Regions from separate parts of the Janthinobacterium paucivorans genome, predicted to be linked through region 2. Evidence: predicted binding sites of a transcription regulator. Region 2 holds the regulator's gene; each other region holds the start of a gene.
What was found. Region 2 encodes LexA, which represses DNA repair genes until DNA is damaged. Its sites were predicted from a motif close to ACTGTATNNNNATACAGT; they were not measured.
Positions count from the first base shown of each region.

Region 1: the regulator LexA is predicted to act here: its motif matches at 5,914-5,931, upstream of dinB (DNA polymerase IV).
Region 3: the regulator LexA is predicted to act here: its motif matches at 5,924-5,941, upstream of recA (recombinase RecA).

Region 1 covers NZ_JBNYXR010000007.1:84,040-94,086, forward strand. Annotated here, with positions in the region: gene ACQ4V8_RS10715 (asparaginase domain-containing protein) at 1-269, shown strand, start outside; gene ACQ4V8_RS10720 (TonB-dependent receptor) at 792-3,527, shown strand; gene ACQ4V8_RS10725 (recombination-associated protein RdgC) at 3,665-4,561, opposite strand; gene dinB (DNA polymerase IV) at 4,679-5,869, opposite strand; gene ACQ4V8_RS10735 (S9 family peptidase) at 6,051-8,228, shown strand; tRNA gene ACQ4V8_RS10740 (tRNA-Val) at 8,403-8,478, shown strand; tRNA gene ACQ4V8_RS10745 (tRNA-Asp) at 8,533-8,609, shown strand; tRNA gene ACQ4V8_RS10750 (tRNA-Val) at 8,838-8,913, shown strand; tRNA gene ACQ4V8_RS10755 (tRNA-Asp) at 8,971-9,047, shown strand; gene ACQ4V8_RS10760 (hypothetical protein) at 9,207-10,047, shown strand, end outside.
Region 2 covers NZ_JBNYXR010000001.1:396,261-406,307, forward strand. Annotated here, with positions in the region: gene purF (amidophosphoribosyltransferase) at 1-970, shown strand, start outside; gene ACQ4V8_RS01750 (cystathionine gamma-synthase family protein) at 1,218-2,459, shown strand; gene lexA (transcriptional repressor LexA) at 2,686-3,333, opposite strand; gene rpsF (30S ribosomal protein S6) at 3,610-3,996, shown strand; gene priB (primosomal replication protein N) at 4,017-4,325, shown strand; gene rpsR (30S ribosomal protein S18) at 4,341-4,631, shown strand; gene rplI (50S ribosomal protein L9) at 4,659-5,114, shown strand; gene ACQ4V8_RS01780 (replicative DNA helicase) at 5,249-6,634, shown strand; gene ACQ4V8_RS01785 (DUF47 domain-containing protein) at 6,727-7,353, shown strand; gene ACQ4V8_RS01790 (inorganic phosphate transporter) at 7,396-8,406, shown strand; gene ACQ4V8_RS01795 (MBL fold metallo-hydrolase) at 8,452-9,348, opposite strand; gene ACQ4V8_RS01800 (GAF and HD-GYP domain-containing protein) at 9,536-10,047, shown strand, end outside.
Region 3 covers NZ_JBNYXR010000004.1:247,622-257,668, forward strand. Annotated here, with positions in the region: gene ACQ4V8_RS07225 (flagellar brake protein) at 1-172, shown strand, start outside; gene ACQ4V8_RS07230 (pilin) at 194-664, opposite strand; gene sucD (succinate--CoA ligase subunit alpha) at 875-1,756, opposite strand; gene sucC (ADP-forming succinate--CoA ligase subunit beta) at 1,770-2,939, opposite strand; gene ACQ4V8_RS07245 (DUF2889 domain-containing protein) at 3,012-3,572, opposite strand; gene recX (recombination regulator RecX) at 4,074-4,529, opposite strand; gene recA (recombinase RecA) at 4,733-5,833, opposite strand; gene ACQ4V8_RS07260 (response regulator) at 6,083-6,817, shown strand; gene ACQ4V8_RS07265 (sensor histidine kinase) at 6,814-8,346, shown strand; gene ACQ4V8_RS07270 (DUF4212 domain-containing protein) at 8,339-8,653, shown strand; gene ACQ4V8_RS07275 (sodium:solute symporter family protein) at 8,650-10,047, shown strand, end outside.

The sequences.
Region 1 (10,047 bases), on a different contig from region 2:
AAAAAGCCATCGTTATTATCCACGGTACCGACACTATGCGCGAAACGGCGCAAGTGCTGGGCGCGGCGAACCTGCAGCAAACGGTGATTTTGACGGGCGCCATGATTCCCTACGAAATCGAGAACTCCGATGCCCTGTTCAATCTCGGCTTTGCCTGTGGCGTGGCGCAAACCCTGCCAGCAGGCGTGTACGTTGCCATGAACGGCCAGATCTTCGCCTGGGACAATGTGCAAAAGAACCGCGCCGCCGGCGTGTTCCAGCCCTTGTAAGCCGATGCCAGGCAGGATGCCAGCAGCAGACCGGCAAACGGTCTGCCCAGCACTGCGTCACAATTTGACAAAGCCCGTTTCTACGGGCTTTTTTTGCGTTCTTTTGCATTGCACAAATTCTGCAAAATATTAAATTTCGATGAATTATTGCAGGCAAAACATTGAATTGCCAATATATTAATTTTATGTTGTAAAAAAACACCATTGATAATTTTAAAAAGTAGTCTTCTTATTAAATATAGAACTGCAATTTAACAATTAAAGTGAACATTCTTCTGTATCTCTAATTTATTGCCAAATCCGACACGGTTGATGTGCATTTTTTCTTGCTGAGACCACATAATGTTCGCCTCGACAAGCCATAAGTGCATTTATAACAATATTGCACTAAGTAGCCTTCCACCTCCCATAGACGTGGTTACACCTACCGTACCCGAGCACCGCTGGTCATCTATCCGATGCCTTGAGCCGTGCGCGGGTGCCGCTTGTCGTTATTAAAACTACTACGGAGTAATTGTTACAATGGCATTTAAAGAAAAAATTGGCGTACGCAGCGTACGCCTGGCCCTGACCGTCCTGGCAGGTAGCGTTTTGTTCTCCGGCCAATCCATGGCGGATGAGGCAATTCAAAAAGTTGAAATTACCGGTTCGAGTATCAAGCGTATCGCTGTAGAAGGTGCACTGCCTGTACAACGCCTGTCGCAAGAAGCGATCGCCCGTACCGGCGCCACCACCGTCGCTGATCTGGTACAGAGCCTGCCAGCAATGCAAGGTTTCACCATCGGCGCCGTTGCCGCCGGTTCCAACTCGGGTGGCCGCACCAGCGCGTCGATCCATGACATCGGCGAAAGCTACACCCTGGTTCTGCTGAACGGCCGCCGCATCGCGCCACAAGGCTCGGGCACTTCCGTCAATCTGAACGCCATTCCGATGAGCGCCGTTGAGCGCGTCGAGATCCTGACTGACGGCGCTTCGGCACTGTACGGCTCGGACGCCATTGCCGGCGTGATCAACTTCATCCTGAAGAAAAACGTCCAAGGCGGCTCACTGGAAGCCACTTACGGTGGTCCGGAAGACAAGGGCGGCAACGCCTGGAACACCAACGTCACCTACGGTTTTGGCGACCTGGACGAAGACCGCTTCAACGTGCTGGTATCGTACCGCCACGATGAACAATCGAAACTGAAGGCGACGGACCGCTCGTTCGCCCGTTCGTCGTACATTCCTGTCAGCTACGGCGGCAAGAACTATATCTACGACCGTACCAGCTCCTCGACCGCACCGGCCAATGCCACGGTCGCGTTCAAAAACAAGGACACCCAGTCCATCACGTTCAACCCGTACCTGGCGGCTAACAAAGGTTGCGCACCAAGCAACTACGTCATGGCCAACAATAACCAGGCTTGCGGCTTCGACGGTGGCTCGACGGTGGAAATCGTTCCAGAATCGAAACGCGATAGCCTGTTCGCACGCGGCACCTATAAACTGACGGAAAACCTGAATGCGTTTGCCGAAGTTGCTCTGTCGCGCTACGACCTGACGGCACGTATCGCCGCCAACCCCGTGCCTATCTCGATCGCCAAAGACAGCGCTCTGTACAACGCCTACGTCAAGCCTAACCTGACGCCAGCGCAGCAAGCGGATATCAAAACCGTCACCGCCAACTATCGCATGGTCGACTGGGGCACTCGCGCCAGCAACACCATCACCGACACCAAGCACTTCGTGGTCGGCGTAGAAGGCGACGTAGGCGAGTGGAACGTGGAATCGGCTCTGACCTGGTCGCAAAACGCGATCGACGAGCGCTATGTAGGCGGTTACGCCAAGAACGCCGACTTCGTCGCGATGCAAAGCAATTCGCTGTTCAACCCCTTCCTGCCAGCAGGCAGCGCATCGCCAGAACTGCGAAAGCTGATCGACAGCTCGCAATTCAACGGTTCGATCCGTACGGCATCGACCACGATGCGCGGCATCGACGCGCACGGTTCGCGTGAACTGTTCTCCCTGCCAGGCGGCAAAGCCAATATCGGTATCGGCGGTGACTATCGTGAATACAATTACGAGCAATCGCCAAGCGCCGGCGCCAGCACCAGCACGATCTACAACTTCAACACGTCGCCACGTTACGACCTGACCCGCGAAACCTACGGTGTGTTTGCCGAATTGCTGGCACCTGTCACCAAAACGATCGAAGTGAGCCTGGCCGGTCGCTACGATACCGTGACGAAGATCGACAACGGTGTCGTCAACAAGTCCATCGGTAACGACCAAAGCGCCAGCACCTACAAAGTGACGGCACGCTGGCAGCCAGTACAGCAATTGCTGGTACGTGGTTCGTACGGCACGGGCTTCAAGGCACCAAGCATGCTGGACATCGGCCAGCCGCTGGTCAACAACGGCTTCACCGCAAAACCATGGAACTGCCCGTTCCCCGGCGATGCCCTGTGCCGTCCGCCAGCAACCCAGTACAACCAATTGGCTGGTGGTAACGAAAACCTGAAACCAGAAAAATCGAAGCAGTACACCGTAGGTTTCCGTATCGAGCCAAGCTCGGCATTCTCGTTTGGTGCCGACCTGTGGGACGTGAAGATCACAGATGCGGTTTCGGCAGTGAGCGAATCCCAGGCCTTTAACAACCCAAGCCTGTACCGCGACCTGTTCGGCACCTACACCGAACCATCGACCGGCAATACCTACTATGCATTCAAGTCGCTGTCGCTGAACATCGGCCAAACGCATAACCGTGGTATCGACTGGGACATGACTGGTCGTCACAAGTCTGACTTCGGTAACTTCACGGCGAACCTGAGCGGCACCTACATGCTCAAGGCCGACTACACCGTGCCAGGCACCAAGGACCAGTGGACGACCAACATGAACTACTTCGGCATCACCGATGCAGTCACGTTCCGTAACCTGGCCAAGCTGAACCTGAGCCTGGAATCGGGCAAGCTGACCAACAGTGTCATCATCAGCTACCGTAACGGCTATACCGACGCTTCGGCCGAGGTAATGGATATTGCGACCAAGAAACTGGAGAAGATCCGCCTGGCCGTGCCTTCGTACACCACCATCGACTGGCAAGGTCGCTATGTGTTCGACAGCAAGAAGTCGATACGCGCTGGTATCAAGAACCTGTTTGACCGCGCACCACCATTGTCGCTGCGTACCTCGTCGGGCCACCAAGTTGGCTTCGACCCACGCTATGCTGATCCAATGATGCGTTCGTTCTACATCACGGGCCAAATCAAGTTCTAAGTTGATTCCGTCAATGTAAACTGAGTGGCAAAAGGGCCTTGCAAACGCAAGGCCCTTTTTACATCCCACAGTGCCATGCCAGACGCGCAGGCGAAAAAAAGGAGCCGCAGCTCCTTTTCCGTACTGTACAACTGCTTTTATGCAGTCGCTTCGCCGCCCAAGGCTTCGACCACGTCGGCCATCAGCTTGGCGAGCTCACCCGTCATCAGCATCAGGTCGCCATCGAAACGCTCGTCGTCGTTCTTGGTGCTCGATTCCGTTTCCTTGATCACGTCCAGCGGCTTGACGCTCTTGATGGCCAGCGACTCCGTGAGCACGAACGAAATTTTATCGTTCCACGTCATGGCCAGGCGCGTGCATTGCTTGCCGGCGGCGATGTGGCGGCGCACGTCGTCCGCTTCCAGGGTGTGGCGCACGTAGCGCACGGTGGCCTTGCTCTCGCCCGTGGCGCGCAATTCGGTGTCCATGTCGACCGTGAAGCCGGCAGGCGCATCGTCGGCCTGCAGCCATTCCGTCATCACCGCCACGGGCGAACGCTGCACGCGCAGGCTTTCCAGCGGCAGTTTGTCGACGGCTTTCAACAGCAGCTTGATGACTTCATCGGCTTTCGCCGGACTGGCGGCATCGACCACCAGCCAGCCATTGACCGGGTCGATCCAGGTCCAGATGTTGCTGCGAATGCTGAAAGCGCGCGGCAGCAGTTCGTCGGCCACGCGCTCCTTCAATTCTTTCATGGCTTTCTTGCCAGGCGCAAAGCCTTGCGCTTCTTCCATCTCGGCCGCGCGGGCCTTGGCCACCTGGTTGATGACGGTCGCTGGCAGCAATTTCTTTTCGGTGCCCAGCAAGATCAGCATTTGCTTGTTGACCACGTGGACCAGGCCACCGTTCGGGCGCGGCGTATCCCAGCCCTGGCGCATCAGATCCATGCTGGTCGCCGGCGTAAATTTGTTCGAGGACAAGGCCTCTTCCAGTTGTTCTGGCGTATAAGCCCATGGTGCGGGCAGACGGTAAATCTGAAGATTCTTGAACCACATAGTTTTTTCTTCCGTTTGTTTCAGTAGTGCCAGAGAGATGCCATTCTACACTTTCGACACGAGAATGCCGTCAAAAGCGCGGACTGGCGCGATGCTTGTAATCCATGGGAAATGCCGCTACAGGGCGGGAAACAACTCCGCCTGGGCCGGCACCAGCCGCGTCACCACGGCCGGGTCGCACAAGGTCGAGATGCGCACGCCCAGCAGTCGGATTTTCTTTTCAAATGGCACGCGCCGCAAGCAATCGCGGCTGGCGCGCAGGATGGCGGCGGCGTCCGCCGTGGCGCTGGGCAGGGTGATGTCGCGCGTGACGGTGCTGAAATCTTCGAAGCGCAACTTGACGCCCACCGTGCGCCCCGCCAGCGATTGCTTGTCCAGGTCGCCCGCCACGCGCGTGCACAGGCTTTCCAGCTTTTCCGACAGGGTGGCGCGGTCGCGCACCACCTGCAAGTCGCGCTCGAACGTCGTTTCGCGGCTGACGGACTTGGTTTCCCGGCTCGTCTGCACGGGCCGATCATCAATGCCCAGTGCCGCCTGGCGCAGCCAGCCCGTGTACAGGTCGCCGAACTGCGTGCGCAGCATGGTGAGGTCGGCCCGCGCCAGTTCGCCGATGCTGACGATGCCCAGCGCTTCGAGCTTGGCGGTGGCCTTAGGACCAATACCGTTGATCTTTTTTGCCGGCAAGGGCCACACACGTGTTTCTACATCTTCGGGCTGCAAGATGGTCAGGCCATCGGGTTTTTCCAGGTCGGAACAGATTTTTGCCAGCAATTTGTTGGGCGCCAGGCCGACCGAGCACGACAGGCCCGTCGCCTCGAATACGGCTGCCTTCAGGCGTGCGGCCATGGCCGGTGCCTGCTCGCCGTATTCGCTGAGGTCGATATAGATTTCATCGATGCCGACGTTCTGGATGATAGGGCACAGCTCGGCCACGGCTTGCTTGAAGCGGGCCGAATACGCGCGGTAAGCCTCGAAGTCGGCCGGCAGCAAGATGCTGTCCGGTGCCAGCTTGGCTGCCTTCATGATGCCCATGGCAGAAAACACGCCAAACTTGCGCGCCGCATAGGTGGAGGTGGTGACAACGCCGCGCCCGACATAGTCGCGCATGCGCGCAAATTGCAGCGTGCCATCGTCCTGCAGCACGGGCTGCTGCAGCCGGCCGCCGCCGATGACGACGGCTTCACCGCGCAATTGCGGATATTTCAACAGCTCCACGGAGGCAAAGAAGGCATCCATGTCCAGGTGGGCTATCCAGCGGCGCGCGTCTGCGCTGCGCGGTTCGGCAAGTGGTGGGACAGATGGAGTCAAAAAAACACCTCGCGGCGGGTCGGTTGCCTTGATTGCGGCAAGATACTGTGCATGCATACAGTATTACCGCAAATGCGCACGGATGCAAGACGAAATGATGGCAGCGCGATGGCAGCGATCAGCGGTTGCTTTTCTCAATAGCAAGATTACAATCTTGACACAATCATGCAAAGGAGCCTCCTTGTCTATCACCTATCACGCTACGCGCCGCCGGTCCGTCTGGTCATCCATCCTGCCAGCCCTGCTGTTGTCCACCCTGGCGCCAGCCGCGCTGGCGGCTGATGCCCCCACCACTACTGCCAGTGCCACTATCCCGGCACCTGTTGCCGCCAAGACAGTGTGGCAGGAAAAGCGCCACGGCAGCGTCGTCACGGACGACTACCGCTGGCTGCAAAAGAAGACCGATCCTGCCGTGATCGATTATCTGAACGCGGAAAACGCCTACACGGCGGCCATCACGGCCCCGATCCAGCCGCTGGCCGACAAGGTGACTGCAGAAATCAAGGGCCGCATGCAGGAAGTGGACCTGTCCGTGCCTGCGCGTCAGGGTAACTTTTACTATTACACGCGCACCCAGGCGGGCCAGCAATATCCGCTTCACTGCCGCCGCCCAGTGGGCGCGAATGGCGCCTATGATGCGCAGGCGGTTGAAGAAATCCTGCTGGACCAGAATCAATTGGCTGAAGGCCACAAATTTTTTGCCGTGCGCGCGTTTGCTATCAGTCCCGATGAACAGTTGCTGGCCTACACCACCGACACGACGGGTTTCCGCCAATACGAGCTGCATGTCAAGGATTTGAAGACGGGCAAGTTGCTGGGTGATACCATGCCGCGCGTCACATCGCTGGCCTGGGCGGCCGATAACGCCACCCTGATGCTGGCCCAGGAAGACGCCACCACCAAGCGTTCGGACCGCTTGTTCCGCCTGGCCCTGGGCGGCGCGCCGCAGCAGGTCTACCACGAGCCGGTGGAACAGTTCGCCATCAATGTGGGCCGCACGCGCGACAAGCGCTACTTTGTGCTGAGTTCGGCCAGCACGGATACCAGCGAAGTGCTGCTGTTGCCAACGAGCAAGCCGGAAGGCAGTTTCCAAAGCGTGCTGAAGCGTGAAAAAGGCCACCGCTACGGCGTCGAGCACCGCGACGGCCAGTTGTACATTCTCACCAACAAGGACGCGAAGAATTTCCGCATCGTCAGCGCACCGGTAGCGGCCCCGCAGCCGAAAAACTGGAAACTCGTCGTGCCGCATAACAAGGATGCCGTGATCCTGTCCATCGACGTGTTCCAGGATTACCTGGTGGTCATGGAAAAGGCGCGCGCCCTGAACCGCGCGCGCATCCATGATTTTGCGCAAAAGAATTGGAAGACGGTGCAGTTCGACGACCCCGTCTACCTGGCCACGGCGGCCGGCACGCCAGAATTTTCCGCCACACAATTTCGCATGTCTTACCAATCGCCTATTACGCCGCCCGCCGTGATTGACGTCAACATGAAAGATGGCAAGCGCACGCTGCTGAAACAGCAGGAAATCGTCGGCGGCTACGATGCCAGCCGCTACACCACGCAGCGTCTGTGGGTGACAGCGCGCGATGGCGTGCAAGTGCCACTGTGGATCGTCTACAAGAAAGGCGTCAAGCTCGACGGTACCGCGCCACTGCTGCTGTACTCGTATGGCTCCTACGGCATCTCGACGGAAGCCAGCTTCGCTATCAGCCGCATCAGCCTGCTGGAGCGCGGCGTCATCTATGCGCAAGCGCACATCCGCGGCGGCACGGACATGGGCGAAGCCTGGCATGAAGACGGCATGCTGATGAAGAAGAAGAACACCTTCAATGACTTCATCGACAGCGCCGACTACCTGGTGCGCGAAAAATGGACCAGCCCGAACCGCCTGATCATCCAGGGCGGCAGCGCGGGTGGCCTCTTGATGGGGGCCGTCGTCAACATGCGTCCCGAGCTGTTCCACGCCGTGCACGCGGCCGTACCGTTCGTCGACGTGATGAACACCATGATGGACGCCAGCTTGCCGCTGACGACGGGCGAATACCTGGAATGGGGCGACCCGAACCAGAAAGCGGCCTACGACTACATGCTCAGCTACTCGCCCTACGACAACATTGCACGTAAGAACTATCCGGCCATGCTGGTGACGACGGGCCTCAACGACAGCCAGGTCATGTACTGGGAACCGGCCAAGTATGTGGCCAAGCTGCGCGCATATAAAACGGACAGCAATGCGCTGCTGCTGAAAACGAATATGGGCGCCGGCCATGGCGGCGCTTCGGGCCGCTACAACGCCATCGCCGAGAATGCGTTCAATCTGGCGTGGATGCTGTCGCAGTGGGGTATCACGCAATAACAGCCCTGAGAAAAAGCCCACGGCAGCGTTACATTGCCTCGCCCTGAACTTTTTTCAGCTGCTCCCAAGCGCTTTTTTGAAAAAAGCGCTTGCACAAGGATTTTCGTCGTCCTATAATAGCGCCTCTTCCAGACGTGGTGACAAACGTCGGGATAGTTTTCTGAGACAAGCATTGGGTGCTTAGCTCAGTTGGTAGAGCGGCGCCCTTACAAGGCGTAGGTCGGGAGTTCGAGCCTCTCAGCACCCACCAAATCAGAAAACTGTCCAGTGCTTCATGGATCAGCAATACAGATCATACGAGCTTGGAGTGGTAGTTCAGTTGGTTAGAATACCGGCCTGTCACGTCGGGGGTCGCGGGTTCGAGTCCCGTCCGCTCCGCCAATAAAAGAAAAGCCCTTTGGTTCTCTGAACCGAAGGGCTTTTCCCATTGTGCAGCAACAAATACACCGAAAAAGGCGCCAGCATCGCCTGCCCTGCATATTTTTGTGCTTTTCAGCAAAAAAACTGCTTTTAGTGCTCAAGAATAGTTGCACAAGTGGGAAAACGCCCCCTATAATAGTGCCTCTTCCAGACGTGGTGACAAACGTCGGGATAGTTTTCTGGGTATGCGGGTGCTTAGCTCAGTTGGTAGAGCGGCGCCCTTACAAGGCGTAGGTCGGGAGTTCGAGCCTCTCAGCACCCACCACCAAAACAGAAAATTATCCAGTGCTTCATGGATCAGCAACACAGATCATACGAGCTTGGAGTGGTAGTTCAGTTGGTTAGAATACCGGCCTGTCACGTCGGGGGTCGCGGGTTCGAGTCCCGTCCGCTCCGCCAATAAAAGAAAAGCCCTTTGGTTCTCTGAACCGAAGGGCTTTTCCCATTCTGGGGTCAGCCCCTCAACACTGCCAACGTCAAGCACAAAGCTAACTTATCCGGGGGTCTGACCCAGGCTGTTAGAATCAGCGCTCATCCTGACTCTGCAGATACAGCCTGATGCGCCTGCCCCGCAGTCTATCCCCCTACCTCGTCCTGCGCTTACGCCTGGCCCACCATGCTCTGCTGCAATTTGTCGCCAGCCTGGCCAGTTCCATGGAAATTCTTGTCTTCCTGGCCGGCCCCGTCTTGCTGGGCTTACTCAGCGTCATCGCCCTGCCCGGCTTTCTCGCCGTGAGCCTGCCCTGGCCCGCCGCCCTGGGTCTCTTGAGCGCGCAAATCCTGCTGACCTGCCTGCCCGCCTGGCTGCTGCGCCAACGGCTGTTGCCAGCGCCCATCGCCGCCTGGCTGCGCCAGTTGCCCTTGACTAGGCGCTTGCGCTGGCAAGCAGACGTGGCCGTGGCCGCTTTGCTGATGCTGCCGCTGGGCCTCGCCTATGCCGTCTCGACCACCATCTGGCTGCTGCAGTCGCCGCCCTGGTTGCGCCCGCTTGTCGCACCCGGCATTGCCATCATCATCGCCGCGTGGCTGCTGGCCTGGCTACTGACAACATGCATCGTGGCGCAGCGCCTGCGCGCGCCCCGCCCGGCACCAAGGGCGCGCCCGACCACGATGAGCGCCTATGTGCCGCAGCGGCCCCGCTGGCGCAGCGTATTGCTGTGGCGCCAGTTGTTCTGGCTGCCGTTCTGGCGCAACGACAATATGGTTGGCATCGAGCAAAGCGTGTTGCTGGCCACCGCTGGCGCCAGCATGCTGGCCTGGCTGCTGCGCGCGCCCCTGGTGCCCGCGCCGCTGTTGGGTTTGCTGGCCAGCGCCAGTCTGGTGATTCTGACGGACCGCGGCGACAAGGCCGTGCGCGAGCAGATCGACTTGCTGCATCCATCGCTGAACGCCTGGCCCC
Region 2 (10,047 bases):
GCACGGCATCCGTCCTTTGTGCCTGGGCATCAATGAAACGGAACTGGGGCCTGAATACCTGATCGCTTCCGAATCCGTCGCGCTGGAAGGCATGGGTTTCCGTTTCGTGCGCGACATCGGTCCCGGCGAAGCCGTCTTCATCGATGCCGACAAGAAATTGCACAGCGCCCAGTGCGCCGACAATGCCAGCCTCAATCCTTGCGTGTTCGAATTCGTCTACCTGGCCCGTCCCGACTCCGTCATCGACGGCGCCTCGGTGTACGCCACGCGCCTGAAAATGGGTGAGTACCTGGCTGAAAAGATCCGCGCCGAACTGCCTGACGTGCATATCGATGTGGTCATGCCGATTCCCGATTCCTCGCGTCCTGCCGCCATCCAGCTGGCCCTGGCGCTGAACATCGAGTATCGCGAAGGCTTCATCAAGAACCGCTACATCGGCCGTACCTTCATCATGCCGGGCCAGGCGGCGCGCAAGAAATCGGTGCGCCAGAAGCTCAACGCTATTCCTTCCGAATTCAAGGATAAAGTAGTGCTGCTGGTCGACGATTCCATCGTGCGTGGTACCACCAGCCGTGAAATCGTGCAGATGGCGCGCGAAGCGGGGGCGACAAAAGTCATCTTCGCCTCGGCCGCGCCACCGGTGCTTTACCCGAACGTGTACGGCATCGACATGCCGACGCGCGACGAATTGATCGCCTACGGCCGCACGACGGAAGAAGTCTGCCGCGAAATCACGGCCGACTACCTGGTGTACCAGGATATCGGCGCGCTCAAGCAGGCCATTGCCGACGTCAATCCGGCGCTCACGAACTTCGAGGCTTCGTGCTTCGATGGCGTGTATGTGACGGGCGATGTGTCGCAGGAATACCTGGACCGCCTGGAATACGCGCGCCATCATCCGAAAGCAGCAGCGCCTGAAGATACGCCCCGTCCCCAGCTGAACTTGAACCTGGCAACGACAGAAGCGTAATCGCCGCCTTGCCATTAGGGTTAGACCCGTCGGGTCTGACCCTAATGCCGTTAAGTTAGTGTTAGTGATGCTATTTTTAGCCCAAGAACAAGGACTGGGGTCGGACCCTGAGGGTCCGACCCCAGCTCTTTGCCTCTGGGTTTAGCGAATTTACTGGCGCTCATAAATCAGGCCAAAACTCTTAACTGAACGGCATTAGGGTCTGCCCCCAGCTTTTGTTTAGGGTTAATAGTTTCCAGCATCCACCATGACCACCAAAAAAAACTACGGCTTTACCACCACCATCTTGCATAGCGACCGCCGCAAGGGCATCGAGCACGGCTCGCTGCACAAGCCGATACACACCTCCGTGGCGTTTGGCTACGGCGACGCGCGCCAGCTCGCTGCCGTATTCCAGGGCAAGGAACCGGGCTTCCGCTACGGTCGCCAGGGCAACCCGACGGTTTCTGCGCTGGAAGAGAAGGTCAACAAGATGGAGGACGGCGTGGCGACCCTGTGCTTCGCCACCGGCATGGGCGCCATCGGCGCCGTGGTGCAGTCTTTGCTGCGCGCGGGCGACCATGTCGTCTCATCGGCTTTCTTGTTTGGCAACAGCAACAGCCTGTGGCAAACAGCGACGGGGCAGGGTATCGCCGTGTCCTTCGTCGACGCCACCGATGTGGCCAACGTGGTGGCCGCCATCACGCCGGCGACGCGCATCGTGTTTGTGGAAACCATCGCCAATCCGCGCACGCAGATTGCCGACCTGGCGAAAATCGGCGCCCTGTGCAAGGAGCGTGGCATTTTGTACATCGTCGACAACACCATGACGACGCCCTACCTGTTCCGCCCGAAAGCGGTGGGTGCCGGTCTGGTGGTCAATGCGCTCACGAAATCCATTGGCGGCCACGGCAATGCGCTGGGCGGTAGCTTGACGGACACGGGCGTGTTCGACTGGACGCAGTATCCGAACATCTTCGAGAACTATAAAAAGGCGGCGCCGGTGCAGTGGGGCATTGCGCAAATCCGCGCCAAGGCCTTGCGCGACTTCGGCGCATCGCTGGGACCGGAAGCGGCGCACCATCTTGCCGTCGGCGCGGAAACCATGGCCTTGCGCATGGAGCGCACCTGCTCGAACGCCCGCGCGCTGGCCGGCATGTTGCAAGCCGATCCGCGCGTGGCGGCAGTGCATTACCCAGGCTTGCCGTCGCATCCGCAGCACGCGCTGGCGACGCAGCTATTCCGCAGCTATGGTTCCCTGTTCAGTTTTGAATTGAAGGACGGGATCGATTGTTTCGATTTCCTCAATCGTTTGAATCTGGCCATTCCAGCGAGCAACCTGGGCGACACGCGCACCCTGGTCATTCCCGTCGCCCATACGATCTTTTACGAGATGGGGGCCGAGCGTCGCGCCAGCATGGGCATTGCCGAGTCGCTGATCCGCGTGTCGGTGGGTATCGAGGACGAGGCCGATTTGCTCGAGGATTTCCGTAGCGCGTTGGAGCAATGATGCCCAACCAAACCTGCTGCGGGTCGGTATAGGCGGCTTGTGATGCTCACCGGCTCGGCGCCCCGTACTGAGTACGGTTCTGCTTCTTTGCCACCTCCCCCTTCCGCTCGCCACGGTTTTGTCGGACATTGAAACTTGCGTGTCCGGCATGAGAGGGGCCGCAAGCTAAAAACTGGGGTCAGACCCGGCGGGTCTGACCCCGGCATGCACTTTTACATGCGGTGGCTTAATGCCAGCTGCGCATCAAGCCTACCGCCAAACCTTCCAGCGCAAACTCATCTTCCGGCGATACAGTGATGACCTTGAAGTCGGGATTTTCCGGCAGCAGTTCGATGACGGAGCCCGTCTTCTTGTAGCGTTTGACGGTGACTTCATCGCCGATGCGGGCGACGACGATCTGGCCGTTCTTGGCGCTATCGACTTTTTTCACTGCCAGCAGATCGCCATCCATGATGCCGGCGTCGCGCATGGACCAGCCGCGCACCTTCAGCAGAAAGTCGGGCTTGGCTGAAAACAGGGCCGGGTCGACGTTGTAGCTCGCTTCCAGGTTTTCCTGCGCCAGGATGGGCGAGCCGGCCGCCACGCGGCCGATCAGGGGCAGCGACATCAGTAGCGCTGCCTGCACTTTCGAGGACAGCGCCTCGGCGGCAGCACTCGCCGCTGCACCGATCAGGCGGATGCCGCGCGAGGTGCCGGGCGAAATCTCGATCGCGCCCTTGCGGGCCAGGGCTTGCAAATGCTCTTCGGCCGCATTGGCCGATTTGAAACCCAATTCATTGGCGATTTCGGCACGGGTAGGAGGGAAGCCCGTATTTTCAATCGCATCCTTGATCAGGTTCAGGATTTGTTCTTGTCGTGCAGTCAGCTTGATCATGAGCGGTGGGTGCATACTAAAATGCTGTCTATATGAACAGTCTGTATTTTTGTACAGTATCGTCCACTATGCAAGGGGATTTCCCTTATTTGCGCCAATTTCGTGTGAAATACTGGAATGCACGGTAAAAAGCCGCTGGCTGGCCGCGTGAATGGGCCGCTTGTTGAAGCAATCATTGAAACGTTTGCAAAAGCCGGTTATAATCTTCGGCTGACCTTCCCACACCCGTCTTGACGCCGGGGTGGGCGATTATCAATCCGACCTGAAGGAGTTTGCATGCGTCATTATGAAATAGTCTTTATCGTCCATCCGGACCAAAGCGAGCAAGTGCCCGCGATGATCGAACGCTACAAAGCCAGCGTAACCACCCGCGGCGGTTCGGTTCACCGCGTGGAAGATTGGGGCCGCCGTCAAATGGCTTACTCGATCCAAAAGCTGCCTAAAGCACACTACATCTGCCTGAACATCGAATGCGACAACGAGACCCTGGTCGAGTTGGAAACAGCATTCAAATTCAATGATGCCGTGTTGCGTCACCTGACCGTTAAAATGAAGAAAGCTGAAACAGCTCCTTCGCCGATGATGAAATCGGTACAACGCGAAGACGCGGCCAAAAGCCACCGCACCGAAGCACCAGCAGCCGCTCCAGCAGCAGCAGCCTAATTGTTGACCAGGATCGTGCGCTGAACCAGCTACAAGTCACTGCCATCATTGCCGAGCGCGAAATATTGCGCTATACCCCGGCAGGGTTGCCGATTGTGAATGCAGTATTGCAACACTCTTCGCAGCAGATGGAAGCAGGAATTGCCCGTTTGACCGAGTTTGATATTGCCGCGCTAGCCGCTGGTGAAATCTCAGGCCGGTTCAGTCAGGCAAGCTTGGGCGGGGTGTATCAGTTCACGGGTTTCCTGGCCAGAAAAAGCCGCAACAGCAAGAGTTTGGTGTTTCACATCATTGATTTTAGTGCAGTCACCCCGACTAGCGCATTTTAGATACAGGAGCCTGACATGGCATTCGGTAAAAAGTTCGACAAAAATAAGCTCAAGCTTAAAGAAAAACGCAAACAGCAAAATCCGTTGTTCAAACGCAAGAAGTTCTGCCGCTTCACCGCAGCTCACGTTGAGCAAGTCGACTACAAAGACGTCGACACGCTGAAAGACTTCGTCCAAGAAAACGGCAAGATCATGCCAGCACGCCTGACCGGTACCAAAGCGCACTACCAGCGCCAAGTTGACACCGCAATCAAGCGCGCTCGCTTCCTCGCGCTGCTGCCATACACCGATCTGCACCACGCTTAATCGGTCAGATATTCCTGGAGAAGAACTATGCAAATCATTCTGTTAGAAAAAGTTGTTAACGTCGGTAACCTCGGCGAAGTCGTCAAAGTCAAAGACGGTTACGCACGTAACTTCCTGATCCCGCAACGCCTGGCACGTCGTGCTACGGCAACCGCTGTGGCTGAATTCGAAGTCAAGCGCGCCGAACTGGAAAAAGCTGCTGCCGCCAAGTTGGCCGCATCGCAAGCCCAGGGCGAAAAACTGAGCGGCCTGACCGTTCAAGTTGCTCAAAAAGCTGGCGTCGATGGCCGTCTGTTCGGTTCCGTCACCAACTTCGACATCGCTGAAGCGCTGACCAAGCAAGGTTTTGCTGTTGAAAAAGCACAAATCCGCATGCCTACCGGCCCGCTGAAGACCGTTGGCGAGCACAACGTTTCGGTTGCTCTGCACACCGACGTCGTCGTCGAAGTCGTTATCGCTGTCGTTCCAGACGCAAACGCGTAATCGTTTGCGGGCCTGGCCCGCAAGTGTGACGCTCTATGAAAAGCCGGGTTCGCCCGGCTTTTTTATGGCCTTTTTTTCGCTCAATTTCAGCCCTTTATTTTTGCCAGCACGCCGAAGCGGGTATAATTCGCGCCATGAACGTCCCCTCTGATCCGCAACTGGATTCCCTCCGTATTCCGCCGCATTCGATCGAAGCAGAACAATCCGTTATCGGTGGTCTGCTGCGCGATAATGCAGCGTATGACCGCATCGCCGACTTCATGCATGCGGAGGATTTCTATCGCTATGACCATCGCATCATCTTCGAGCAAATCGTCAAGATGATTAACGCTTCCAAGCCAGCCGATGTCATTACTGTTTTTGAAACCCTGACCCAGCTCGGCAAGGCCGATGATGTGGGCGGACTCGCGTATCTGAACGCCATGGCGCAAAATACGCCATCGGCCGCGAACATCCGGCGTTACGCCGAGATCGTGCGCGACCGCGGCGTGCTGCGCAAACTTATCACCGTCGCCGACGATATTTCCGGCACGGCCTTCAGCCCGCAAGGCAAGGAAGTCAAGCAGATGCTTGACGAGGCCGAGTCGAAGATTTTCGCCATCGCCGAAGAGGGCGCGCGCGGCGCCCAGGGCTGGACCGCTATCCAGCCCCTGCTGACGCAGGTGGTCGAGCGTATCGACGAGCTCTATAGCCGCGACAACCAGAGTGAAATCACGGGCGTGCCCACCGGTTTCATCGACCTCGACCGCATGACATCAGGTCTGCAGCCGGGCGACCTGGTCATCGTGGCGGGCCGTCCATCGATGGGTAAAACGGCGTTTTCCGTCAATATCGGCGAAAACGTTGCCATTGACAGCGGCTTGCCCGTGGCCGTGTTCTCGATGGAGATGGGCGGCGCCCAGCTTGCCATGCGTATGCTAGGCTCCGTCGGGCAGCTGGACCAGCATCGTCTGCGCACGGGCCGCCTGAATGACGAAGACTGGCCGCGTCTGACGAATGCGATTCAAAAGATGAACGACGCCCAGTTGTACATCGATGAAACGCCGGCCTTGAATTCCATCGAACTGCGCGCCCGTTCGCGCCGTTTGTCGCGTCAATGCGGCAAGCTCGGTTTGATCATCGTCGATTACTTGCAGCTGATGTCGGCCAATACGCCGGGCGATAACCGCGCCTCGGAGATTTCCGAGATTTCACGCGGCTTGAAAGGCCTGGCGAAAGAACTCGGTTGCCCGGTGATTGCCCTGTCGCAGTTGAACCGCTCGCTGGAGCAACGCCCGAACAAGCGTCCTGTGATGTCGGACTTGCGCGAATCGGGCGCTATTGAGCAGGACGCCGACGTAATCCTGTTCATTTACCGTGACGAGGTGTATAACCCCGACTCGCCAGACAAGGGTACAGCCGAAATCATCATCGGTAAACAACGTAACGGTCCAATCGGCAGCATTCGTCTCACCTTCATGGGGCAGTACACCAAATTTGGCAATTACAGCGGTGGCCTGGCGCTTTACCAAGGCGACTAAGACCCCGCAGCACTGGCACCCCATCGCTGCCCCCTCTTGCGGGGCGGCTTTCTGTAGTAAATATCACGATTTAATGCTTAACGGAGAATCACATGTTTGGACGCTTGATGCCCACTGAGGGCAAGTTTTTTGAATTGTTTAACCAGCACGCGGAACTGTGCGTCAAGGGCGCCAAAGAAATGCTCGGCCTGATGACCAATTTCGACGACCTGGAAAACCGCGTGCATGCGATCGAAAGCATCGAGAAACAGGCCGACAAAGTCACTTACGCCACCGTGGAAATGCTGCACAAAACCTTCATCACGCCGATCGACCGTGACGACATCCATCAACTGATCACGCGCCAGGACGACATCCTCGACCTGCTGGAAGACGCGGCGCAAACCGTCTCGCTGTACGACTTGAAAGCTGTCACGCCGGAAGCCAAGCGCCTGGCCGAACTGGTCTTGGCCTGTACCGAAAAAGTGCGCGATGCCGTCGCCATGCTGCACAACATGGACAACTCGCGCAAGATCGTCGCCATCTGCGAAGAGATCGACCGTCTGGAATCGGACGCCGACCACGTGATGCGCGCTGCCATGTCCAAGTTGTTCCGCGACGAGCCGGACGTGCGCAACTTGATCAAGCTGAAAGCGATCTACGAAATTCTGGAAACCGTGACTGACCGTTGCGAAGATGTGTCCAATATTATCGAAGGCATCATCGTCGAAAACGCGTAAGCGTTGGGCATGTCCTGAACCAGAATCAGAAAAGAAATTACAATGACCATACAAATCAGCATCTACGTGCTAGGCCTGTTGATCGCCCTCGCGCTGCTGTTTGACTTCATGAACGGCTTCCACGATGCCGCCAACGCGATCGCCACGGTGGTCTCGACAGGCGTATTGAAACCGCAGACCGCCGTTGCCATGGCCGCCACGTTCAACTTCGTCGCCATCTTCGTGTTCCACCAACTGACCGTCGCTGCCACGGTGGGCAAAGGCACCATTGACCCGACAGTGATTGACCAGTACGTGGTCTTTGGCGCGCTGATGGGCGCCATCTTCTGGAATTTGTTTACCTGGTATTACGGTATTCCATCGTCTTCCTCGCACGCGCTGATCGGCGGCCTGGTGGGCGCCGCCGTCGCCAAGTCGGGTACGGGCGCGCTGGTCGCGGCCGGCCTGTGGAAAACAGTGGCCTTCATCGTGATCGCACCGGTGCTGGGCTTTGTGTTCGGCTCGATCATGATGCTGCTGGTATCCTGGATCTTCGTGCGATCGACGCCGCGCAAGGTCGACAAGTGGTTCCGCCGTCTGCAACTGGCATCAGCGGCGGCCTACAGCCTGGGCCACGGCGGCAATGATGCGCAAAAGACCATCGGCATCATCTGGATGCTGCTGATCGCCGCCGGCTACTCGAGCGTGAACGACCAGATGCCGCCGCTGTGGGTCATCATCTCGTGCTACACGGCCATCAGTTTCGGTACGCTGTTCGGCGGCTGGCGCATCGTCAAGACCATGGGCCAGAAGATCACCAAGCTCAAACCCGTCGGCGGCTTCTGCGCTGAAACGGGCGGCGCGATCACCCTGTTCGTTTCGACGGCGCTGGGTATTCCCGTGTCGACCACGCACACCATTACGGGCGCCATCGTCGGCGTCGGCTCGGCACAAAAAATGTCGGCTGTGCGCTGGGGTGTCGCGGGCAACATCGTCTGGGCCTGGATATTCACGATTCCTGCCTCCGCTTTCGTGGCGGCGGTTGCATGGTGGATAGGCCACCACATCATGTAATGAATAGCCATCGCCAGTAAAAAGGGAGCCTTGCGGCTCCCTTTTTTATACCCCGGCCAGTTCCACCGTGAGTCCTTCGCAGGCGAGGAACACTTGCAAGCCATCAAGACGGTGCACATAGCGGCCCATCACGTCGGCAAATACGGCTTCGAGTTGCTCATCGCTGCGGGTCGGCTCATGGTGGGTGCAGTACAGGCGCCGCGCGCCGCAGCGCAGAGCCAGCTCGAAGGCGGCGTCGAAGGTGCCGTGGCCCCAGCCTTGCTTGCCCGTGTACTCCTCGCGCGTGTATGAGCAGTCCATGATCAGCGCATCGACGCCGGCGACCGCCGCGTCGATGCCTGCCTGGCGCTGCACATTGCGCTGCGCGCAGGCGGCATGCTCGGCATGGCCGGGCGGATGCAGGTTGTAGAACGGTTCATGGTCGCCGCTGAAAAACAGCGAAGCGCCGCCGCAGTCGATGCGGTAGCCCAGGTTGACCACCGGATGGTTCATTTCCGCGCCGCGCACGCATGCACCTCCCACCTCGACGTTTTCGCCCGGTGCCAGGGTGCGGTACTCGATGCTGGCCGCCATGGCCGCTTCGCTGACGGGGAAATAGCTGTCTTGCAACTGTACTGCCATCACGTGCTCGATGCCCCTGCCGGCGACGGCATCGTAGGCGCCATGCAGGCGCATGCGGTTGCCAGCGACGAACAGGGGGCTAAACATGGGCAGGCCGTGGATGTGGTCCCAGTGGCTGTGCGTGATGAAGACGTGCGCGTCGACCGGCAGGCCCGCCGGCAGTTGCTGCGCCAGCGAGAAGATGCCGCTGCCGGCATCGAGAATGATCAGGCTGTCGTTGTCGGTGCGTACTTCGATGCATGTGGTGTTGCCGCCATAGCGCGCCGTGCGCGGGCCGGGGGAGGGGATGGAGCCGCGCACGCCCCTGAACGTGAATTTCATTCAGTACCTTGTTACGGTGTAATTGTTGTTGATTCTATTCTAATTGATGACGTTGGCGGCAACATTTATGCATGTTGCCATATGGAAAGTTATTTCGTTTTGTTGCAACTAAGTAATGTACAGTGCGGTGGGTGGCCGTTACACTGGCGCTTGCCGACTTACTTTTCCTTACCTGATTGCTATCAACATGCCGCAGTTGCACCCTGAGAAAATCGCCCACAGACTGGAGCAATTGACCGAACTCAGTGTCGCGCTCGGCCACGGCCTGGGCGGCGCGGGACATGATATCGGCGCGCTGTTGCAGCGCATCGTCATGCTGGCAAAAAGTATGAGTGGTGCCGATGGCGCCACTCTGTACCGGCCCATGCCAGACTGCCGCCAACTGGCTTTCGACATTAGCGTCAACGATAGCCTGGGCATCGCGCAGGGGGCCGACATGGGATTGCCGGGCGTGCCCCTGTTCGATGGCGCGGGCCAGCCCAACCTGACGTCGGTGGCCGCGTATGCCGCGAACATGCGCCGCAGTGTGAATATCGCCGATGTGTACCGCGACGAGTGCTTTAATTTTTCCGGCATGCGCGACTTTGACCGTCACCATGGCTACCACACGCAATCGATTCTGACGGTGCCCATGAGTGACCATGAGGGTGATTTGATCGGCGTGCTGCAACTGGTCAATGCCAAGGATGGGGGAACTGG
Region 3 (10,047 bases), on a different contig from region 2:
CGCGCGCATCCAGAACGTCAGCGTGGGCAAGCCCTCGCATGGCAACGCCGCCGACAACGCCGAAATCTATACGTATGGCGTGCAATTCATCGACCTGGAACCGACCCACTATACCCTGCTGCAAAACCTCACCTATGAAGCGCTGATTGCAGACCGGCAAAAAATCGTCTGACACGGACACGTCAGGCGCCGCTCACTGCGTCGCCACCACCTTGGGAGCATTGTTCCTGATAATGGCTTCCCTGGCCGCCGCATTCGTCACGCTGGTGCTGTTGAACCAGTTCAGGCTGCTGCCGCTGTTGAGCTGCAGCTCCATGCTCACCGTCTGGCCGCCCAGGCCACTGCCTAGGTCAGCTGCCAGGGTCAACTCGATATCACCCTTGAGCACCTTGGCGCCGGCCACTTCGCGCGTCGGGGTAAAGGTGGGGATGGCGCTGGGCACGGCCGGGGTAGGTGTGCTGCAGGCATCTGCCAGTCCACCGTTTTCCTGCACGCACAGGGCCACGGCCGTCTTCAGCGGTGCAGCGGCCATCAGCACGTTGCTGACCTTGGCGCGCATCGTATAGTCACCGTACTGGGGAATGGCCACGGCCGCCAGGATGCCGGCGATGGCCACCACGATCATCAGTTCTATCAGGGTAAATCCGCTCTGCGCGCGCATCATATCCTCCCATGGTGCCGTTGCTCACGTCAGGTACACAGCAAGCGTCATGCCAGCCATGCGCCCGGGCAGCGGCAGTACCGGTGGAAAGAAAAGCGACACATTTGGGCAGGTTCGGACCAACGCCGTCGGTCCAGACCCGCAAGCGGACTGTCTTGCGGACAAAAAAAGGAGCCGAAGCTCCTTTTTTGTACTACGTGCACCGGGCTGGAATTACAGCATGGCTTTCAGCAGACGCGCCATTTCCGACGGGTTTTTGGTCACGGTGATACCGCAAGCTTCCATGATTTCCAGCTTGGCTTGTGCCGTATCGGCACCGCCCGAGATCAGCGCGCCGGCGTGGCCCATGCGCTTGCCTGGAGGAGCGGTAACGCCGGCGATGAAGCCAACGACCGGTTTTTTCATGTTGTCTTTGATCCAATAAGCCGCGTTGGCTTCGTCAGGACCACCGATTTCGCCGATCATGATGACCGCGTCGGTATCTGGATCGTCATTGAACATCTTCATGATGTCGATGTGCTTCAGACCGTTGATCGGGTCGCCGCCGATGCCGACTGCCGACGATTGGCCCAGGCCCAGTGCGGTCAACTGACCCACTGCTTCATAGGTCAATGTGCCCGAACGCGATACCACGCCGATGCGGCCTTTTTTATGGATGTGGCCTGGCATGATGCCGATCTTGATTTCGTCTGGCGTGATCAAGCCTGGGCAGTTAGGGCCCAGCAGCAATGTTTTGCTGTTGGCTTTAGCCATGCGGTCTTTCAGAGCCATCATGTCACGTACAGGAATGCCTTCGGTGATGCAAATGGCCAGATCCATTTCAGCTTCGACCGCTTCCCAGATCGCCGCTGCTGCGCCTGCTGGCGGCACGTAGATCACGGAAACGTTGGCGCCGGTTTCTTTTTTCGCTTCGGTAACGCTAGCGAAAATGGGAATGCCTTCGAAATCTTCGCCGGCTTTCTTCGGGTTCACGCCTGCCACGAAGGCAGCTTTGCCGTTCGCGTAGTCGCGGCAACCGCGGGTGTGGAACTGGCCGGTCTTGCCGGTGATCCCTTGGGTTACGACTTTGGTATCTTTATTGATCAGAATGGACATGTTGATTCCTTAATTAAGCTTGACCGGCAGCAGCGGCAACGACGCTCTTTGCTGCATCTTCCATGGTGTCGGCTGCGATGATAGGCAGACCGGAATCGGCCAGCATCTTTTTGCCCAGATCTTCGTTGGTGCCCTTCATGCGCACGACCAGCGGGACGTTCAGCGAGACGGCCTTGACCGCGGCGATGACGCCTTCGGCGATCACGTCGCAACGCATGATGCCGCCGAAAATGTTCACCAGGATGGCTTTCAGGCCTGGGTTTTTCAGCATGATCTTGAACGCTTCGGTCACTTTTTCTGCCGTGGCGCCGCCGCCTACGTCGAGGAAGTTGGCTGGCTCGCCGCCGAACAGCTTGATGGTGTCCATGGTGGCCATGGCCAAGCCGGCACCGTTCACCAGGCAACCGATGTTGCCGTCGAGCGAAATGTAGGCCAGATCGAATTTCGACGCTTCGATTTCAGCTGGATCTTCTTCATCCAGGTCGCGCAGGGCGACGATTTCCGGATGACGGAACAGCGCGTTCGGGTCGAAGTTGAACTTGGCGTCCAGGGCGATGACCTTGCCGCTGCCGGTGACGATCAGCGGATTGATTTCGGCCAGCGAGCAATCGGTTTCCCAATACGCTTTGTACAGGCCTTGCAGGTTGACGCGGGCGTCGACGATGGAACCGGCAGGCACGCCGATTTTGCTCGCGATGTCATCTGCCTGGGCATCGGTCAGGCCAACGCCTGGATCGATGGTGACGTGATGGATCTTCTCTGGATGGCTCTCGGCCACTTCTTCGATGTCCATGCCGCCTTCGGACGACGCCATCAGGACGATTTTCTGCGTGACGCGGTCGGTGACCAGCGAAACATACAGTTCTTGTTTGATGTCGGCGCCTTCTTCCACCATCAGGCGGTTGACTTTCTGGCCTTCGGCGCTGGTCTGATGCGTGATCAGCTGCATGCCCATGATCTGGTCAGCATATTGCTTGACCTGCTCCATCGATTTCGCCACTTTGACGCCGCCGCCCTTGCCGCGACCACCTGCGTGGATCTGCGCCTTGACGACCCATACCGGACCACCCAGGGTTTCCGCAGCCTTGACGGCTTCGTCGACGGACATGCACGCAATACCGCGTGGTACCGTCACTCCATATTGCCGGAGGATTTCTTTGGCTTGATACTCATGGATTTTCATGCTGGCTTCCCTTCTGATACTGATGTATAAAAATACGGTTAGTGGTGCAAAAAAAACAGGAAAGCGCCGGGGTCACGCTTTGGCTACCCAGCGCGGGTAATACTGTGCAACCGCCCCACCATCGGTGCGCAGGGCGTGGCATTTGTCGAGTTGAAACGGCTTTTCATGCGATAAGTCAGCATTCTCACCGTCACGGGTCGACCAGACATCGCCGGCAAATGCCTGAACCGTCGCAGTCGGCAAGACTTGCGCCAGTTCGGTCAAATGGGTACAGCCAGCGATTCCCGCCAGGCGCTGTTTCAAGTCGCGGCGGAAATTCTTGAGTAAATTCAAACCGATCAGCGCCCTGTATGCGGGGCCGATGGTATCGCAAAAACCAGGATAGGGCACGGAATCGGAGGCGGCATCGGCCTCGACGATAGTCAGTGCGTGATCGACGGTAATGCGCAAGTGGAGGTCATGCAGGGGAGTGCCGGCGGGACGGGGGCCGGAGGCCAGCATCGCGTCATAGCTTTTGATATCGGTAATACGGGCGTCAATATCCCACAGGCCGTCGTCGCGCACATACGCTTGGACGTCGATAACGCGGGAGTGCCGTAAGGCGCGCCGGGATACGGGAGTTGACAGGGGCATAAGACCGATGCCGCTTGCGCGGCCGTAATTTAGTAAGCAGCAATGTGCATAAAGCACGCTGTTCGCAGCTTCTACGAACAGCAACCGCACCTGCGGCGCCGCAAAAACCCTAAAAGTGTAGCACACTGGACGCCGGTTGCGCCGCAACATAATTTTTCACTGCCTCGATAAAGACATTTCAAAGCATAAATAATGCACATGGAAATTGATGCCATTATCACCGATGGTGATGATTGATATGTCCGATGCACGCCGCGAAATACGCCAACGTGCCGCGCTTGCCCTGCAAACAGCAGCATGGGCAAGCCTGGCCCCACGCAGCGCAACAATAGGCCATCCAATGAACAGGCTGATGCCAGGGAAAGTGACTTGCCAGTAAAACCATGCTCTGGCGCGATGCGAGCGCGCGGGCAAGGCTCAGGGCAGCCATCGACTGTTGCAGAAGGAACACAACGGTGCCGGCGAGGAGTCGCGGCCAGCGGGACCGCTAGCGGCGCGCACCTAGTCGTCTTCGGGCTCCAGGCCCTTCAAGGCCACGTGCACGGCGCGCTGCGAAAAGCCGCGCTGCATCAAAAAGCGCATCTGCTTGTTGCGCTGTTCGGCATCCTGCGCCACCGTACCGAATTTGCGACGCCATACTTCGCAGGCGCGTGCGGTCTCGCCTTCGGCCAGGCCCGCCTTGAGTTCCTGCAAGGCCTCGCCAGCAATCCCATGGCTTTGCAATTCCGCCATGATGCGGCTATTGCCGAAACGGGCCGAGCGGCGGTGTATCAGCGACTCGGAAAAACGCTCCTGCGACAGCCAGTTGGCTTGTTCCAGGCTGTCGAGCAAGGCCTCCACATCATCGCCTTCCTGCGCATGGCGCTGCAACTTGCGCCGCAATTCCATGCGGCTATGTTCGCGCATCGACAAAAAGCGTAGCGCCCTGCCCTTCAGGCTTAGTTGTACTGCAGCCATACACCCACCTTGTCTTTCATTCCACGATCACAGCACCCAAATACAATCGCCGCCCGGCGCAACAGCGCGGGACGGCGATCAGGGTCCTACCTTGCGGCAAGCCATGCGTAGGTCGGATTAGGCCACCTGGGCCGTAATCCGACAACATTGTTGACGTCTGTGGTGTTGTCGGATTAGGCGCGGCTTTGCCGCGCTAATCCGACCTACTCTGACTTGGCTTCCGCCTTGGCAGCCTTGTCGGCGGCTTTATCCGCTTTTTCCGGCTTTTCAGCCGCCAGCGGTGGCAGTTCGCGCACGCCCAGCGAAGCGCGGACCTTGTTTTCGATCTCGCGGGCCAGCGCCGGACGCTCTTGCAAGAAGGCACGGGCGTTGTCTTTGCCCTGGCCGATGCGTTCGCCGTTGTAGCTGTACCACGAACCGGATTTTTCCACGATCTTGGCATCCGAGCCCAGGTCCAGGATTTCGCCTTCGCGCGAAGTGCCGGCGCCGTACAGGATATCGAAGTGCGCTTCCTTGAACGGTGGCGCGATCTTGTTCTTGACGACCTTGACCTTGGTTTCGTTGCCGATCACTTCATCGCCGGACTTGATCGAGCCGGTGCGGCGGATATCGAGGCGCACGGAGGCGTAGAATTTCAGCGCGTTGCCGCCGGTAGTCGTTTCCGGGCTGCCGAACATCACGCCGATCTTCATGCGGATCTGGTTGATGAAGATGACCAGGGTATTGGTGCGGTTGATGGAACCGGTCAGCTTGCGCAGGGCTTGCGACATCAGGCGCGCTTGCAAGCCTGGCAGGGAATCGCCCATGTCGCCTTCGATCTCGGCGCGTGGCGTCAGTGCGGCCACGGAATCGATGACGACAAGGTCGACGCTGCCCGAACGCACGAGTGCGTCGCAGATTTCCAGCGCCTGCTCGCCCGTATCCGGTTGCGAGATCAGCAACTCATGCAGGTTCACGCCCAGTTTTTGGGCGTATCCGACGTCGAGTGCGTGCTCGGCATCGATAAAGGCGCAAGTGCCGCCAATTTTTTGCATTTCAGCAATGGTTTGCAGGGTCAGCGTGGTTTTACCCGACGATTCTGGACCGTAGATTTCCACTACGCGGCCGCGCGGCAAGCCGCCCACGCCCAGCGCGATATCGAGGCCGAGCGAACCAGTTGACACGACTTGCACTTCTTCGATCACCGCGCTGGCATCCATGCGCATGACCGAACCTTTGCCAAACTGCTTCTCGATCTGCGCCAGTGCGGCGGCCAGCGCCTTGGCTTTTTCCGATGCGGGTACTACAGCTTTTTTATCGTCCATATGTTCTTTCAGCCGTTCTACAGTTGCAGATTCAGTTGAATCGTGCAGCCTGCGATAGCGCCAGTGGGTTAAATTCTTTATACAGACAGTACTGTATAAAAAAACAGTGATCAATGCAAGCGGAACGTGGATTTGTTTTGAAACAGATCAATACAACCCTGGTTTTTCACAAAAACTATCCACCTTGCGGAAAATCAAACACAATACAGACTTCTGATGTCCTGAAGTTGCAAGCATAGGAAGTTCACCATGCGTATTTTACTTGCCGAAGATGACAGCGTGCTGGCCGATGGCCTGACCCGTTCGCTGCGCCAGTCCGGTTATGCAATCGACTACGTCAAGACCGGCCAGGAGGCCGATACTGCCCTGTCGACCCAGGAATTCGACCTGCTGATCCTCGACCTGGGCCTGCCGAAGATGTCCGGCCTGGAAGTGCTGCGCCGCCTGCGCGCGCGCGCCTCGCTGCTGCCGGTACTGATCCTGACGGCTGCCGATTCCATCGAGCAACGCGTGAATGGCCTCGACCTGGGTGCCGATGATTATATGGCCAAGCCGTTCGCCCTGTCAGAACTGGAGGCAAGAGTGCGCGCCCTGACGCGCCGTGGCGCCGGCGGCGGCGCGGCCATCATCAAGCACGGCCCCCTCAGCTACGACCAGGTGGGGCGCAGCGCCTACATCAACGAGCAGATGCTCGACCTGTCGGCGCGCGAACTGGGCTTACTGGAAATCCTGCTGGGCCGTACCGGCCGCCTCGTCTCGAAAGAGCAGCTGGTCGACCATTTGTGCGAATGGGGCGAAGAGGTGTCGAACAACGCCATCGAAGTGTATGTGCACCGTTTGCGCAAGAAGATCGAGGTCGGTGGCGTGCGCATCGCTACGGTGCGTGGCCTCGGCTATTGCCTGGAAAAATACTCGGAAGCGGCGCGCCTGAACGCCGAAGCGGGCGTGTCGGCCAGCCCGGCCAGCGGAGCCGCCAGCAAGTGAAGGCGCGCGAAGCGCCAGCGGACGAGGTGAACGACGACGACTGGTTCGAGCCGCCCACCACGGAGCAAGATGACAGCATCGAGCATTCGCTGTTCGGCGAAATCCTCGACTGGATGCTGGCGCCCTTGCTGCTGCTGTGGCCGATGAGCATCGCCATCACTTACCTGGTGGCCAAGGGCATCGCGAATCAACCGTTCGACCATGCGCTGGAAGACAGCGTGACGGTGCTGACGCAGCAGGTCAAGCAAGCCGATGGCGCGATGCTGCGCCGCATGCAGGACAAGAGCAGCAAGGGCCGCGACTTCCTGCGCGGCGACGATGTCGATACCTTGTATTACCTGGTCATGGGCGGGCAAGGCGAATACCTCGACGGCGACCGCGACTTGCCGCCGCCGCAAGAACCCGATAAATACCGCAGTGGCATGGTGCTGTTTCGCAACGACACCATCCACGGCACGCCCGTGCGGGTGGCGTTCACCTATCTCGACATGCCCTCCAGCATCGACGATGAACCGCGCCGCACGCTGGTGCAAGTGGCCGAAACGCTGGAAAAACGCGCCCAGCTGGCGAATGAAATCATCAAGGGCGTGATCTTGCCGCAGTTCATCATCCTGCCCGTGATCCTGGCCCTGGTCTGGTTTGCCCTGGCGCGCGGCCTGTCACCGCTGGCGCAATTGCAGGAACGCATACGCGCGCGACCACCGGATGACCTCTCCCCCATCGAATCGGGCCAGGTGCCCGAGGAAATCACGCCACTGGTCGCTTCGCTCAACGAGATGCTGGCGCGCTTATCTTTGTCCATCGACATGCAGAAACGCTTCATCGCCGACGCTGCGCACCAGATGAAGACACCGCTGGCCGGCATGCGCATGCAATCCGAACTGGCCCTGCGGCAAACCGACCACGACGAGATTCACCGCTCACTGCTGCAGTTGGCGAAAAGTTCGGAAGCGGCCACGCGCCTGGTGAATCAGCTGCTGGCCCTGGCACGCGCGGAAAACCAGCCGCAGGCCGGCACGGCATTTGCTCCCATCGAGCTGAGCGAACTGGCGCGCGGCGTGGTGCAGGACTGGGTGCAAGCCTCGTTTGCCCAGCATATCGACCTGGGATTCGAACAGCCCGCGTATTCGATCATGATTTCCGGCAATGCCATGATGCTGCGTGAACTGCTGAGTAATCTGATCGACAATGCCCTGCGCTACACGCCCACTGGCGGCAGCGTCACGGTGCGCGTGCGCAGCACCCTGGAACTGGCCATCCTGGAAGTGGAAGATACGGGTCCCGGCATACCGCAGGCCGAGCGGGAACACGTGTTCGAGCGCTTTTACCGCATTCTCGGCAGCAATGTCGACGGTAGCGGACTGGGCTTGGCCATCGTGCGCGAAATTGCTCAGCAGCATGGCGCCGAAGTCGATATTTTCAACAATCCGCGCGCCCACGCACCAAAGCTGCCGGGCACCCTGTTACGCCTGAGCATCGCCCTGCTGTTGCCCGATCCCCCCGAAGACGATGAGATCACGTATGGATAAGCCCAGCATTCCCGCGACACCGTTGCGGCCGGCGCGCGCACCGAGCCCCGAGCTGCAGGCGCGCCTCGATGTGCATTGGCAACAGACGCGGCGCCTGACGGCCATCCTGCTGCTGATCTGGCTGCTGACGGGCTTTCTGACCATATTTTATGCGCGCGAACTATTGCATCTGAACCTGTTCGGCTGGCCGCTGCCCTTCTATATGGCGGCCCAGGGCGCCTCGCTGGTCTACCTGGCCATCATTGCCTTCTATGCCTGGCGCATGCGGCGCCTGGACCGTGCTTTTCATGCCGAGGAGCAAAAATGAGCGGCCAGCGCAGCTTCTTTGCGCGGCTGTGCCGCTACTACCTGCTGTTTACCGCCGGTTTTGCCGCCTTCCTGCTGGCCCTGTCGGTACTCGAACAGGAAGGCATGCCGCGCGCCTGGATCGGCTACCTGTTCATGTTGGTCACCATCACCCTGTACGCCACCATCGGCGTCATCAGCCGCACCTCGAACGTCACCGAATACTATGTGGCAGGGCGCAGAGTGCCCGCCATGTTCAACGGCATGGCCACGGCCGCCGACTGGATTTCGGCCGCCAGCTTCATCAGCCTGGCCGGTGGCCTGTACCTGAACGGCTTCGACGGCCTGGCCTTCATCATGGGCTGGACGGGCGGCTATTGCCTGGTAGCACTCTTGATCGCGCCCTACCTGCGCAAGTTCAGCCAATACACGATCCCCGATTTCCTCGCCGCCCGCTATGCCAGCGGCACCGACAAGCGCGGCGCCAGCGTGCGCGTCGTGGCCGTGGCCGCCACCATCATCGTGTCGTTCACCTATGTCGTGGCGCAGATCTACGCCGTCGGCCTGATTGCCTCGCGCTTCACGGGCGTGGATTTTTCCGTCGGCATCTTCCTGGGCCTGGCCAGCATCCTGGTCTGCTCTTTTCTGGGTGGCATGCGCGCCATCACCTGGACGCAGGTGGCGCAGTACATCATCATCCTGGTCGCCTTTCTGATTCCCGCCATCTGGCTGTCGGTCAAGCATGCGGATAACCCCGTGCCGCAGATCGCTTACGGCAAAGTGTTGCCGCAACTGAGCGCACGCGAACACGTGCTGGAAACGGACCCGAAAGAAAACGAAGTGCGCGCCATCTTCCGCCAGCGCGCACAAAGCTACCAGGCGCGCATCGCCGGCTTGCCCGGCTCCTGGGAGCAAGGCCGCCTGACAGCCCAGCGCCAGCTCGATACTTTACGCCAGCGCAATACCTCGCTATTCGATATCCGCAACGCGGAGCGCTATCTGATTGCCTATCCGAAAAGCCCGGAGGAGGCACGCGTGCTGTGGCAGGCGATGCAGGCGCAGAATCAGAAACGCGCCGAACCGATCATTCCGCACGCGCAGCCGTTTCCCGCCGCCGACCGCGAGCAGTCCGACATCAAGCGCAACAATTTTCTGGCTCTCGTGTTTTGCATGATGCTGGGCACGGCTGCTCTGCCGCATATCCTGATGCGCTCCTACACCACGCCATCCGTGCACGAAACGCGCGTATCGGTCTTCTGGACCCTGTTTTTCATCTTGTTGATCTACCTCACGATTCCTGCGCTGGCCGTGCTGGTCAAGTACGATATTTACTCGGCACTGGTGGGTACGCAGTACACCAATCTGCCCACCTGGGTGTCGTACTGGGCCAATGTGGACAAGCTCAGTCCGCTGATC